Regions from separate parts of the Nocardioides sp. Z50_6 genome, predicted to be linked through region 1. Evidence: riboswitches for the same ligand, from Rfam matches in the RefSeq annotation. Region 1 holds a riboswitch; the other holds the start of a gene.
What was found. Region 1 has a riboswitch for thiamine pyrophosphate ahead of AC4BGE_RS03295 (thiamine phosphate synthase). Riboswitches for the same ligand answer to the same signal wherever they lie in the genome.

Region 1 (5,437 bases):
GGCGAGGTGCGCGGCCAGGGCGCTGCTGTGGGTGCACCCGGTGCCGTGGTCGTTGCGCGTCTCCACGCTCGGGTGGGCGACCTCCACCGGCTCGCGGCCGGGCAGGGCCAGCAGGTCGCACCCGCTCGCGCCACCGGTGACCAGGACCGGGTGACCGCGCCCGGAGAGCAGGGCGGCCAGCTCCCGCTGGGTGCCCGGGCAGCCGGCCAGCGCGGCCGCCTCCTCGGGGTTGGGGGTGGCCACCGTGGCCAGCCCCAGCAGGTGCTCGCGGTAGGCAGCGACCACCCCCGCGTCCCCCAGCACCGCCCCGCTGGTGGCCACCAGCACCGGGTCGACCACCAGGGGGACGCCGGCTCCCCCGACCCGGTCGGCCACCAGCCGGACCACCTCGGCGCTGCCCAGCATCCCCGTCTTGACCGCGGCCACCGGCAGGTCGCCGAGCACGGCGTCGAGCTGCGCGGCCACCACCTCCCACGGGACGGGATGGACGGCGTGCACGCCGAGCGTGTCCTGGGCGGTGACGGCGGTGACCACGCACGCGCCGTGGGTGCCGAGGTGGCCGAACGTGGCGAGGTCGGCCGCGAGGCCCGCGGCCCCGCCCGAGTCCGTGCCGGCGATCGTCAGCACCACCGGCGGCGTCACTCCCCCACCTCGGCCAGCAGCCGGGTGACCACCTCGGCGGGGTCGGGGGCCCGCATCACCGCGCCCATCACCGCGACCCCGTGGGCGCCGGCCGTCAGGGCGGCGGCGGCCACCCCGGGGCCGACCCCGCCGAGCGCGAGGACGGGCAGCCGGTGGCCGGCGAAGGCGGTCGCCGGGAGCGCCGGCCCGTAGCCGGGCTTGCTCCGGGTGACGTCGTACGGCGAGAGCGTCACCCACCCGGCTCCGTCGGCCGTCGCCTCCGCCACCTCCGCGCGGGAGTGGCAGGAGCGGCCCCAGCACGGTGTCCCGGCCGGGACCGGCTGGCCCGCCGCCAGGTGCATCGCGTGGGCGGCCGGGTCGGGCAGCCGCGAGGAGACGACCCGCAGCCCCGGCAGGGCGGCGAGCGCCGCGACCAGGGCCCGCCGGCGCGCGGCCGGCAGATCGGGCTCGCGCACCACCACGGCGCGGAGCCCGGCGGCGTGGCAGGCAGTCACGGTCGCCAGCAGCCCACGGCCCGGCGCCAGCTGGGCGCGGTCGGTGAGCAGCACCACCCGCGGGGGTCGCGCCGGGGGGCGGGGGCTCATCCGACCCGCCCCGCCACCGGGCTGGACGCCCGGGCCACCGACCGGCGCGGGATCCGGCCGGCACCCCGAGCCGTCCGCCCCGCCTCGACCGCGAGCCGCAGCGCCCGCGCCATCGCCGGCGGGTCCGCGGCCCGGGTCACCGCGGAGGCCGCGAGCACCGCGGCACAGCCCAGCTCCATGGCGAGAGCGGCGTCGGAGGCGGTGCCGATCCCGGCGTCGAGGACGACCGGGACGGCGACCGCGGCCACCACCGCCTCCAGCGACCACGGGTCGAGCACCCCGCGGCCCGAGCCGATGGGCGAGCCCAGCGGCATCACCGCCGCGCACCCGGCGTCGGCCAGCCGGCGGGCCAGCACCGGGTCGGGCGGCGCGTAGGGCAGCACGGTGAAGCCGCGGGCCACCAGCTGCTCGGCGGCGTCGAGCAGCTCCACGGCGTCCGGCAGCAGCGACTCCTCGTCGCCGATCACCTCGAGCTTGACCCAGTCGGTCTCCAGCGCGTCGCGGGCCAGCTCGGCGGTGAACACCGCCTCCCGGGCGCTGGTGCAGCCGGCGGTGTTGGGGAGCAGCCGGACGCCGTGGGCGCGCAGCGTCCCGAGCAGCCCATCCGCACCCGTGCCCGGCGTCCGGCGCATGCTCACGGTGACCAGGCCAGGGTCGGCGGCGCGCAGCACCTCCGGGAGCAGGGAGAGGCGCGGCAGCCCGCCGGTGCCGAGCAGCAGCCGGGAGGCGAGGGTCTCCCCCGCGATCAGCAACGGGTCCCCGGCGGCGCTCATCCGCCCTGCACCGCCTGCACCACCTCGACGACGTCGCCGGGCCGCAGGGCGTGCCCGACCCGGGCCGCCCGCGGCACCACCACTCCGTTGACGGCGACCGCGCACCCGGTCTCGGGCACCCTGCGGTGGCGCAGCAGGGTGGCGAGGTCCTCCTCGGGCACCTCGATCGGTCGTCCGTTGACCACGATCCTCATGGGCTCCTCCTCGGGTGCGGTGTCGCCGCGGGCCGCCGGCGCGGGTCCCAGGGCGGATGGACGGTCCCCGACTCCAGGTGGTCGGCGACCAGGCGCGCGGTCAGCGGGGCCAGCAGCACGCCGTGACGGTGGTGGCCGGCGGCCAGCAACACCCCCGGCAGGGGGGTGGGGCCGACCAGCGGCCGGTTGTCGCGGGTGCCGGGACGGTCCCGGGCCACCGCCTCCAGCCAGGTCGCCCGGTCGAGCGCCGGAAGAAGTGCGCGGCCCGCGTCGAGCAGGCCGTGCACCCCGCCCGCGGTCACCTCCGGGCCGGTGTCGTGCTCCTCGGCGGTCGCGCCGACCACCACCTCGCCGTCCGGGCGCGGCACCAGGTAGACCGCTCGCCCGCGCACCAGGCCGCGCACCACGTGACGCGGCGGGTCCGCGCTGCGCACCCGCAGCACCTCGCCGCGCACCCCGCGGACCAGCCCGGCGAACGGCGTCGGCAGCCGCGACCCGGTCGCCACCACGACCGCGTCGTGGTCGGGTCCGGGGGCGGGCTCCCGGTCGAGGAGCCACTCGCCGGGGACCAGCGCCTCGCCGAGCCGCCGCCGCAGAGCGGCCATGACGGCCCGCGGGTCGACGGCGAGGTCGGCGGGCAGCCGGAACCCTCCGGCGCTGCGGCCCAGGCAGGGCTCGGCGGCCCGGAGCGCCACCCGGTCCAGCTCCTCCACCGGCTCCCCGAGGGCCTCGAGCAGCCCGGCCTGCCGGGCGAGCTCCTGGAGGTCCCCGGCGTCGTGGCCCACCAGCAGCGTGCCGGCCGTCTGCAGCCTCAGCCCCAGCCGGCCGGCCAGCCCCGGCCAGAGCCGCGCCGACCGGCGCCCGGCCGTGAGCAGGTCGGTCTCCCCGTGCCAGGTCTCCCCCGCCGGGCAGAGCATCCCGGCGGCCGCCCAGGACGCTCCGCTCCCCGGCACCGGGTCCTGCACCGTGACCCGGTGACCGCGGTTCGCCAGCTCCTCGGCGCAGGCGAGCCCGATGATCCCGGCCCCGAGGACTCGCACCCGCAGGCTCACGCGAGGGCCGCCACCAGCTCCTTGGCCGCCGCCACCGGATCCCGCGAGGCCCAGATCCCGGCGATCACCGCGACCCCGTGCGCCCCCGCCCCGCGCGCCCGGGCCGCGCGCCCGGCGTCCACCCCGCCGATGGCGACCAGCGGCAGCACGCCCGTCGCCCAGGTGAGTGCGAAGGCCCCGAGCGGGTCGGGGATGCCGCTCTTGCTCGAGCTCGACCAGACCGGCCCGAAGCCGGCGTAGGACGCCCCCGCGGCCGCGGCCCGCAGCACGTCGTCGCGGCTGCGGCAGGTGGCACCCACGAGCAGGTCGGGGGCGACCCGGCGGGCGGCGGCCACGGGCAGGTCGTCGGCACCGAGGTGGACGCCGTCGGCCCCGGCCGCGAGGGCGACGTCGAGCCGGTCGTCGACGACCACCCGGGCGCCCGCCGGGCGCACCGCGCCCACCACCGTCCGGGTCAGGTCGAGGACCTCCCGGTCGGTGCCGGTCTTCTCTCGCACCTGGAAGCCGTCGACGCCGGCCGCGGCGAGGTCGGGCAGCAGGGAGAGGTCGTCCCTGGCGGACACGAGGCAGAACAGACGGGGCAGCAACACCTGGACTCCTGACGCTTCCTTCGCCGGCATGACCCGGATCAGGTTCTACGGTCGGAGCGGCTCAGCTCCCTCTCAGCCCGCTGCCGCAGGCTCCCGTGGTGGACGTCAGCGACGATAGCCAAGGTCCCGAGCAGGTGTCCAGAGTGGTGACCGCGGCCGGCCGGCGGCCGCGCCCGGCGGCCGGTGCGCCCTCAGGCGCCGACGACCAGCACCGGCGCCGGATTCACGCCCAGCGCGACGCGGTCGCCCGGGCGCAGCCCGGAGGCCTCCGAGCTGGCCAGCTGGGCGACCAGCTCGGGCCCGTCGGGCAGGGCGACGTGGACCCGCGAGACCGGCCCGAGGAAGCCCACCGAGACCACGGTGGCGCTCCCCTCCGGGTCGGCGGTCAGCTCCAGCGACTCGGGGCGCACCAGCGCCAGGCCCTGGCCCGTGGCCGATCCGTCGAGCACCGGCACCCGCTGACCCAGCACGTTGGCGTGGCCCGACTCGACGGTCGCCGGCACCCGGTTGGAGAGCCCCACGAACTCCCCGACGAAGGCCGTCGCGGGCGCGGAGTAGAGCTCGGCCGGCGGGGCCAGCTGCTCGAGACGGCCGGCGTTCATCACCCCGACCCGGTCGGCCACCGCGAGCGCCTCCTCCTGGTCGTGGGTGACGAAGAGGGTGGTGGTGCCGACGTCGAGCTGGACCTTGCGGATCTCGTCGCGCAGCTGCACCCGGACCTTGGCGTCCAGCGCCGAGAGCGGCTCGTCGAGCAGCAGCACCGAGGGCTCCACGGCAAGGGCGCGAGCCAGCGCCACCCGCTGCTGCTGGCCACCGGAGAGCTGGTGGGCGTAGCGCGCCTTGTGCTCGCCCAGGCCCACCAGGTCGAGCATGTCGCCGGCCCGGTCCCGCCGCTCCTTGCGCCCGCGGCCGCGCATCTTGAGGCCGAAGGCCACGTTCTCCAGGACGGTCAGGTGCGGGAAGAGGCTGTAGGCCTGGAAGACCATCCCCATGTCGCGCTTGTTGGCGGGCACGGCCGAGAGGTCCCGGTCCCCCACCCGCACCGTGCCGCTGTCCTGGCGCTCGAGCCCGGCCAGGATGCGCAGCGCGGTGGTCTTGCCGCAGCCCGAGGGACCGAGCAGCACCACCATCTCGCCCGGCTCGATCCGCAGGTCGAGCCCGTCGAGGGCACGGACCTCGCCGTAGTGGCGGTGCAGGTCGGAGAGCTCGACCGCCAGTCCGCCGCTCGCGTCCTGCTGCGAGACCTGGGGTTCGTTGGACATCACTTGCCTCCGGACATGGTGCGTCGACCGCGGTCGAAGAAGGAGAGGAGCAGCAGCAGGACCGCTGCGAAGAGGATCGAGGCGAGCGCGGCCGCCATCGAGGTCTGGGCGTCGCTCTTGCCCAGCAGCACGATCGCGACCGGCAGGGTCTCGTAGTTGAGGAGCGAGGCGAAGGTGTACTCGCCCAGCACCAGCGCGATCGAGATGAACGCGGCACCCAGCACGCCGGGCCAGATGTTGGGCAGCACCACCCGGACGATCACCGTCCACCAGCCGGCGCCCAGCGAGCGGGCGGCCTCGGAGAGGGTGCTCACGTCGAGGGCGGCGAGCGAGGCGTCGA
Region 2 (5,437 bases), on a different contig from region 1:
GGTGATGAGGAAGCCGAAGCCCAGGGTGACCGCGGAGACCCCCAACGGCAGCATGAAGAGGGCGTCCATCCCCGACCTCAGCCGGCGCTCGGTGCGGGTCTGGGAGCGCCGGGTGACCAGCACCGCCAGCAGCAGCCCGAGGAGCAGCGCCATCCAGGTGGCGTCCACCGCGATCCGCAGCGAGTTGACCAGCGCCTCGGTCACCGGGACCAGCAGCGCCCCGTCGTCGCCACGCCCACCCAGGGCGCGGTAGTTGCCCAGGCTCCAGGCGCCGCCGACCCGCAGCGAGCCCAGCACCAGGGTGACCAGCGGGGCGGCGACGAAGGCCAGCAGCAGACCGGTCATCGCCAGCGCCCAGACGTCGTGGCGACCCGGGCGCCGGGCGCGGGCGGTACGCCGGGCGACCGCGGCCGTGGTCGCGCGGAGCCGGCCGGTCACCAGGAGCAACCCGGCCACCACCGCCAGCTGGACGAGCGAGAGGGCGGCCGCCGCCCGCAGGTCGAAGAGGGTGGTGGTCAGGAGGTAGATCTCGGTCTCCACGGTGGCGTAGCGGACCCCGCCGAGGGTGAGCACGATGCCGAACGCGGTCGCGCAGAAGAGGAAGACCACCGACGCCGAGGAGACGATGGCCGGCCGCAGGGCGGGCAGGGTGACCGTGCGCAGCACCTGCCACGGGGGGGCACCGAGGGCCGCAGCGGCCTCGGCCGGGCGCGGGTCGAGGGACTCCCACGCCGCCCCCACCCCGCGCACCACGACGGCGGAGTTGAAGAAGGCCAGGCCCAGCACGATCGCCACCGGCGTGCCGTCGAGCCCGAGGAAGCCGAGCGGGCCGGACTCCCCGAGCAGCTCCCGGAAGGCGACGCCGACCACCACGGTGGGGAGCACGAACGGCACCAGCAGCGCGGCGCGGACCACCCGGCGCCCCGGCAGGGCGAGCCGGCTCAGCGCGTAGGCGGCCGGCAGCCCGAGCACCAGCGAGAGCAGCGTCCCGGCCAGTGCCGAGCCCACGGTGAAGGAGAGCACCCGCAGCACCCGGGGCCGGCGGAGCACCTCGAGCACCCCGCCGGGGTCGAAGGCGCCGTCGACCCAGAACCCGCGGGCCACCATTCCGGTCACCGGCAGCACGAAGAAGACGCCGAGCACCAGCAGCGGTCCGGCGGAGAGGGCGGCCAGCGCCAGCAGCCGACGGGTCACGACCCGGTCACCGGGTGGTGAGCTCGGTCCACTCCTGGAGCCACCGCTCGCGGTTGGCCGCGATCTCCTCGGGCGCCACGGTGAACGGCTCGTCGGGCTGGACGGCGTGGGCGGCCCAGGCCTCGGGCAGCTCCACGGAGGCGTCGACCGGGAAGACGTACATCGACTCCGGCAGCGCCTCCTGCACCGACCGGCCGACCAGGAACTCCACCAGCACCTCGGCCCCCTCGGGGTTGGACGCGCCCGCCAGCACCCCGGCGTACTCGACCTGGCGGAAACAGGTGTCGAGCAGCGCGCTGGTGGTGGAGCGGTTCTTCCCCTCGGGGACGGTGAACGCCGGGGAGGAGTCGTAGGAGAGCACGATCGGGCGGGTGCCGTCCTCGCCGCCCTGGGTGAAGTCGGTGTAGTAGGCGTCGCTCCAGCCGTCGACGATCTTGACGCCGTTGTCGACCAGCGACTGCCAGTAGACGGGCCACTCGTCGCCGTAGGCCGCCACGGTGGCGAGCAGGAAGGACATCCCGACCGAGGAGGTCGAGGCGGCCGGCACCACCATCAGGTCCTGGTACGCCGGCTCGGCGAGGTCCGCCAGCGTCCGCGGCGGCTTCACGTCCCGCTCGGCGAACCAGGTGTCGTCGACGTTGACACAGACGTGGCCCACGTCGACCGGGGTGAGCCGGTCGGCCCCCTCGGGCAGCGCGAACTCCTCGGCGCCGGCCGGCAGCGGGGCCTCGAAGGGGGCGAAGACACCCTCGGCGAGCACGCGGGAGGCGAAGGTGTTGTCGATGCCGAAGGCGGCGTCCCCGAGCGGGTTCTCCTTGGTCAGCCCGAGCTTGGCGCTCAGGGAGCCGGCGTCGCCGGAGGCCCGGACGATCAGGTCGAGGTCGTGCCGCTCGCTGAACTCCTCGATCAGCTCCTCGGGCAGCTGGAAGGACTCGTGGGTGACCAGGATGACCCGGTCACGCTCGTCCGCGCCGGCGGTGTCGTCGTTGTCGTCGCCGAGGGCGCTGCAGCCGGCCGTGACCGCGCTCAGCACCGCCACGGACGCGAGGAGGGCATGGGTCTTCACTTCTCTGACTCCCTTCGCCGGTGCTAACCGGTGCAGGTTCGGAGGGTCTGCGGCTCTCTCCGCACTCTCAGCACATGGATGTCGTCGACGCGTCGCGACACCGGGTGCTCCCCTGTCTGGTCCGGCGATACTACCGGTAGCCGAAGCGGCGCAGCACCGGCCAGGACAGGGCGGTCACCAGGCGCCTGTCGCGCGCCGTCATCTCGCTGCGCCACTCCTCGTCGGCCCGCAGCTCGGTGCGGCCGGTCCGGAAGCGCATCGGGTTTCCCGCCACCGAGTGGCAGGGCCCCAGCTCGACCTCGTGCGGCCCGAGCAGCGGGAGGGCGGGGCTGCCCGGCAGCCCGAGGGCCTGCCAGCTCGCGGCCACCGCCCCGGCCGGGTCGGCGACCAGGTCCTCGTAGCGCAGCCGGGCCAGCGGGGCGCCCCGCCAGGGGAGGGCCTGCACGGTCAGGTTGCCCGAGACCCACAAGGCGGTGCTCCGGGCCGGGGAGAAGCGGGGCATCGGCTCGCCGCCCGCCTCCGGGCGGGCCACGGTCTTGGCCCAGGAGTACGCCACCCCGCGCGGGTCGCGGAGCACGTGCAGCACCCGCAGGTCCAGGTCGGGCAGGTGGCTGAGGGTCACGGCGGTGGGGATCTCCTTGCTGGAGTCCACCAGGACCCGGGCGCCCCCCGCCACCTCGCGCGCGGCAGCGTAGACGGCGCGGTAGTGCCCGGCGTAGTCGAGCACCGCGCGGCGGGTGGCCGGCGACGGGTGGCGGCGCAGCGTGCTCGGCAGCCGGCGCTGCCGGTCGACCTGCTCCTTGAGGTGGGCCACCCGGTCGACGTCGACCCGCCCCCAGCCGCCGAAGGCCCGCTCCCCGACCGCGGTCCAGAACGGGCAGGCCGAGAACGCCGCGCCGCAGGCGCACAGCTCGTCGCGGCGCACACCGCGCTCCCAGAGGTGGACCACCTCACCGAGCAGGGTCACCCCGTCGAGCTCTCCCAGCAGCCGCTCCAGCAGCGTCGAGCCGCTGCGGCCCCAGCCGGCGAGGTAGAGCACCAGCGGGTCCGGCACGGCTGCCGCGGGACCCTCGGACGGCGTGCTGGACGGCTCGGTCATGGTGGCCTGAGCCTAGGGTGCGACCGTGACCCGCGTCCCGCACTCCGAGCTCTTCCGTCCAGGCCCCGGCCCCAGCCGCCGGCACCGGCTGCTGGCCTGGGCGCTGCCCCGGGTGCGGCGTACCGGCGAGCTCGTCGACGCCGAGCAGGAGCGGGCCTCCGTCGAGCGCCGCCACCGGGACCGCAGCCCGGCGCTGCCGACCATGCTGGTGCCGCGCTTCGACCGGCGCTTCCGTGTGGCCCGCGACGACTCGGCCGGCTACCCGACCTGGGTGGTGACGCCGCGCCGGCCCGACCACGCGGCCGGCCGGCCGACGCTGCTCCACCTGCACGGCGGCGGCTACGCCCACCCGCTGGACCCCTTCCACCTGCGGTGGCTGTGCCGGCTCGCCGCGACCACCGGGGCCCGGCTGGTGCTGCCCGACTACCCGCTGGCGCCCCGGCACACCTGGCGCGACTCGTTCGCGGCGACCACCGCCCTGGCGACCCGCTGGGCGCGGGAGGCCGCCGCGACCGGGGGCGAGCTGGTGCTGGGCGGCGACTCCGCGGGCGGCGGCTACGCGCTGGCGGTGGCGCAGGCGATGCGCGACGCCGGAGGGCCCGTGGCCGCCCGGCTGGTCCTCGTCTCCCCCTGGGTCGACCTGGCCGACACCACGCCGGAGGAGACCGCGCTGGCCAGCCGGGACGACCCGTGGCTCTTCGTGGGCAAGACCCGCGCCTACGCCCGGTGGTGGGCGGGCGGCGAGGAGGACCTGACCCGGCCCGAGGTCTCGCCCGCGCTCGGCTCCCTGGCCGGCCTGCCGCCGGCCCTGCTGCTCTACGGCACCCGCGACACCCTGGCGCCCGGCTGCCGGCTGCTGGCCCGGCGCGGCGCGCAGGCCGGCTGGGAGCTGACCACCGTGGAGGAGCCGGGGCTGCTCCACGTCTACCCGCTGCTGCCGCTGGTCCCGGAGGCCCGGCGGGCGACCGCCCAGGTGGGGTCCTTCCTGACCGGCGCCTGACCGGCGCCTGACCGGACCGCTCAGACCCGCGGGGGCAGGACCCGGTAGACCTCGGTGCCGTCCACCTCGTGCCGGGAGAGCTCGCCGCGGACCACCAGCAGCTCGAGGTGGGCCTTGGTCTCCATCGTGGCCAGCGCGGAGTTGAAGACGTCCAGCGTCGCGAAGGCGTGCGCGTGGCGGGTCCACGGCAGCCGGCCGGCGACGTCGTGGGCGGTGAGCTCCGCCGCGGCGCCGAAGGCGGCCCGGCACAGCGCCAGCCGCTCCTCGTGGTGGGCGAGCAGCTCGTCGACGCGGGCGTGGGTGGAGCCGGCGACGGGGCCGTGGGCGGGCAGCAGCCGCAGGTCGGGCAGCCCCCGCACCTTGGCCAGCGAGGCGAGGAAGTCGCCCAACGGCTGCTCCGGCGGGACGCCCTCGAAGCCGATGGAGGGGGTGATCGTCGGGAGCACGTGGTCGCCGGCGAACAGCAGCCCGGCGTCCCGCTCGGCGAAGACGTAGTGGCCCTGGGTGTGACCGGGGGTGTGCACCGCGTCCAGGGTCCGCTCCCCCACGCTCAGGGTCAGGTCGCGGTCCAGCCAGGTGTCGGGATCGGCCCACACCCCGAGGTTCTCGGTCGGGCCGGTGTTCAGCTCGTCCCACCGGCGGGCGAGGTCCGGGGCGCCGGCCCGGGCCAGCAGCGCCACGTGCGGGTCCTCGCGCCACCCGACCCGGATGGCCTCCAGCGACGGCCGCTCGGCGAGCCCGAGGCTGATCCGAGCACCTGTCTCGGCGCGCAGCGCGACCGCCTGGGTGTAGTGGTCGCGGTGCACGTGGGTGACCAGGAAGGAGCCGATGTCGGCGACCGTGCGGTCGATCGCCTTCAGCGAGCGGTCCAGGACCTCCCGGGACGCCTCGAGCGCCCAGCCGCCGTCGACCAGGGTCAGGCCGTCGGGCGTCTCGATCGCATAGACGTTGATCGCGCGGAGCCCGTCGTTCGGCAGGGGCAGGGGGATGCGGAAGACGCCGGGGGCCACCGGCCAGGCCCCTTCTGCGGTCCAGTGCTCCCCGGAGTCGGGGGAGACGGCGGCGGCGGTCGAGGCGG

Region 2: it holds a riboswitch for thiamine pyrophosphate, as region 1 does, so the genes downstream of both, AC4BGE_RS05250 (thiamine ABC transporter substrate-binding protein) here and AC4BGE_RS03295 (thiamine phosphate synthase) in region 1, are expected to answer to the same signal.

What each region holds. Positions count from the first base shown of each region.
Region 1 is NZ_JBZAJB010000001.1:679,666-685,102, forward strand. It holds gene thiD (bifunctional hydroxymethylpyrimidine kinase/phosphomethylpyrimidine kinase) at 1-642, opposite strand, end outside; gene AC4BGE_RS03275 (thiamine phosphate synthase) at 639-1,226, opposite strand; gene AC4BGE_RS03280 (thiazole synthase) at 1,223-1,999, opposite strand; gene thiS (sulfur carrier protein ThiS) at 1,996-2,193, opposite strand; gene thiO (glycine oxidase ThiO) at 2,190-3,245, opposite strand; gene AC4BGE_RS03295 (thiamine phosphate synthase) at 3,242-3,808, opposite strand; TPP riboswitch at 3,833-3,942, opposite strand; gene AC4BGE_RS03300 (ABC transporter ATP-binding protein) at 4,027-5,097, opposite strand; gene AC4BGE_RS03305 (ABC transporter permease) at 5,097-5,437, opposite strand, start outside.
Region 2 is NZ_JBZAJB010000002.1:111,034-116,470, forward strand. It holds gene AC4BGE_RS05245 (ABC transporter permease) at 1-1,194, opposite strand, end outside; gene AC4BGE_RS05250 (thiamine ABC transporter substrate-binding protein) at 1,202-2,260, opposite strand; TPP riboswitch at 2,253-2,384, opposite strand; gene AC4BGE_RS05255 (sulfotransferase) at 2,391-3,359, opposite strand; gene AC4BGE_RS05260 (alpha/beta hydrolase) at 3,385-4,359, shown strand; gene AC4BGE_RS05265 (MBL fold metallo-hydrolase) at 4,380-5,437, opposite strand, start outside.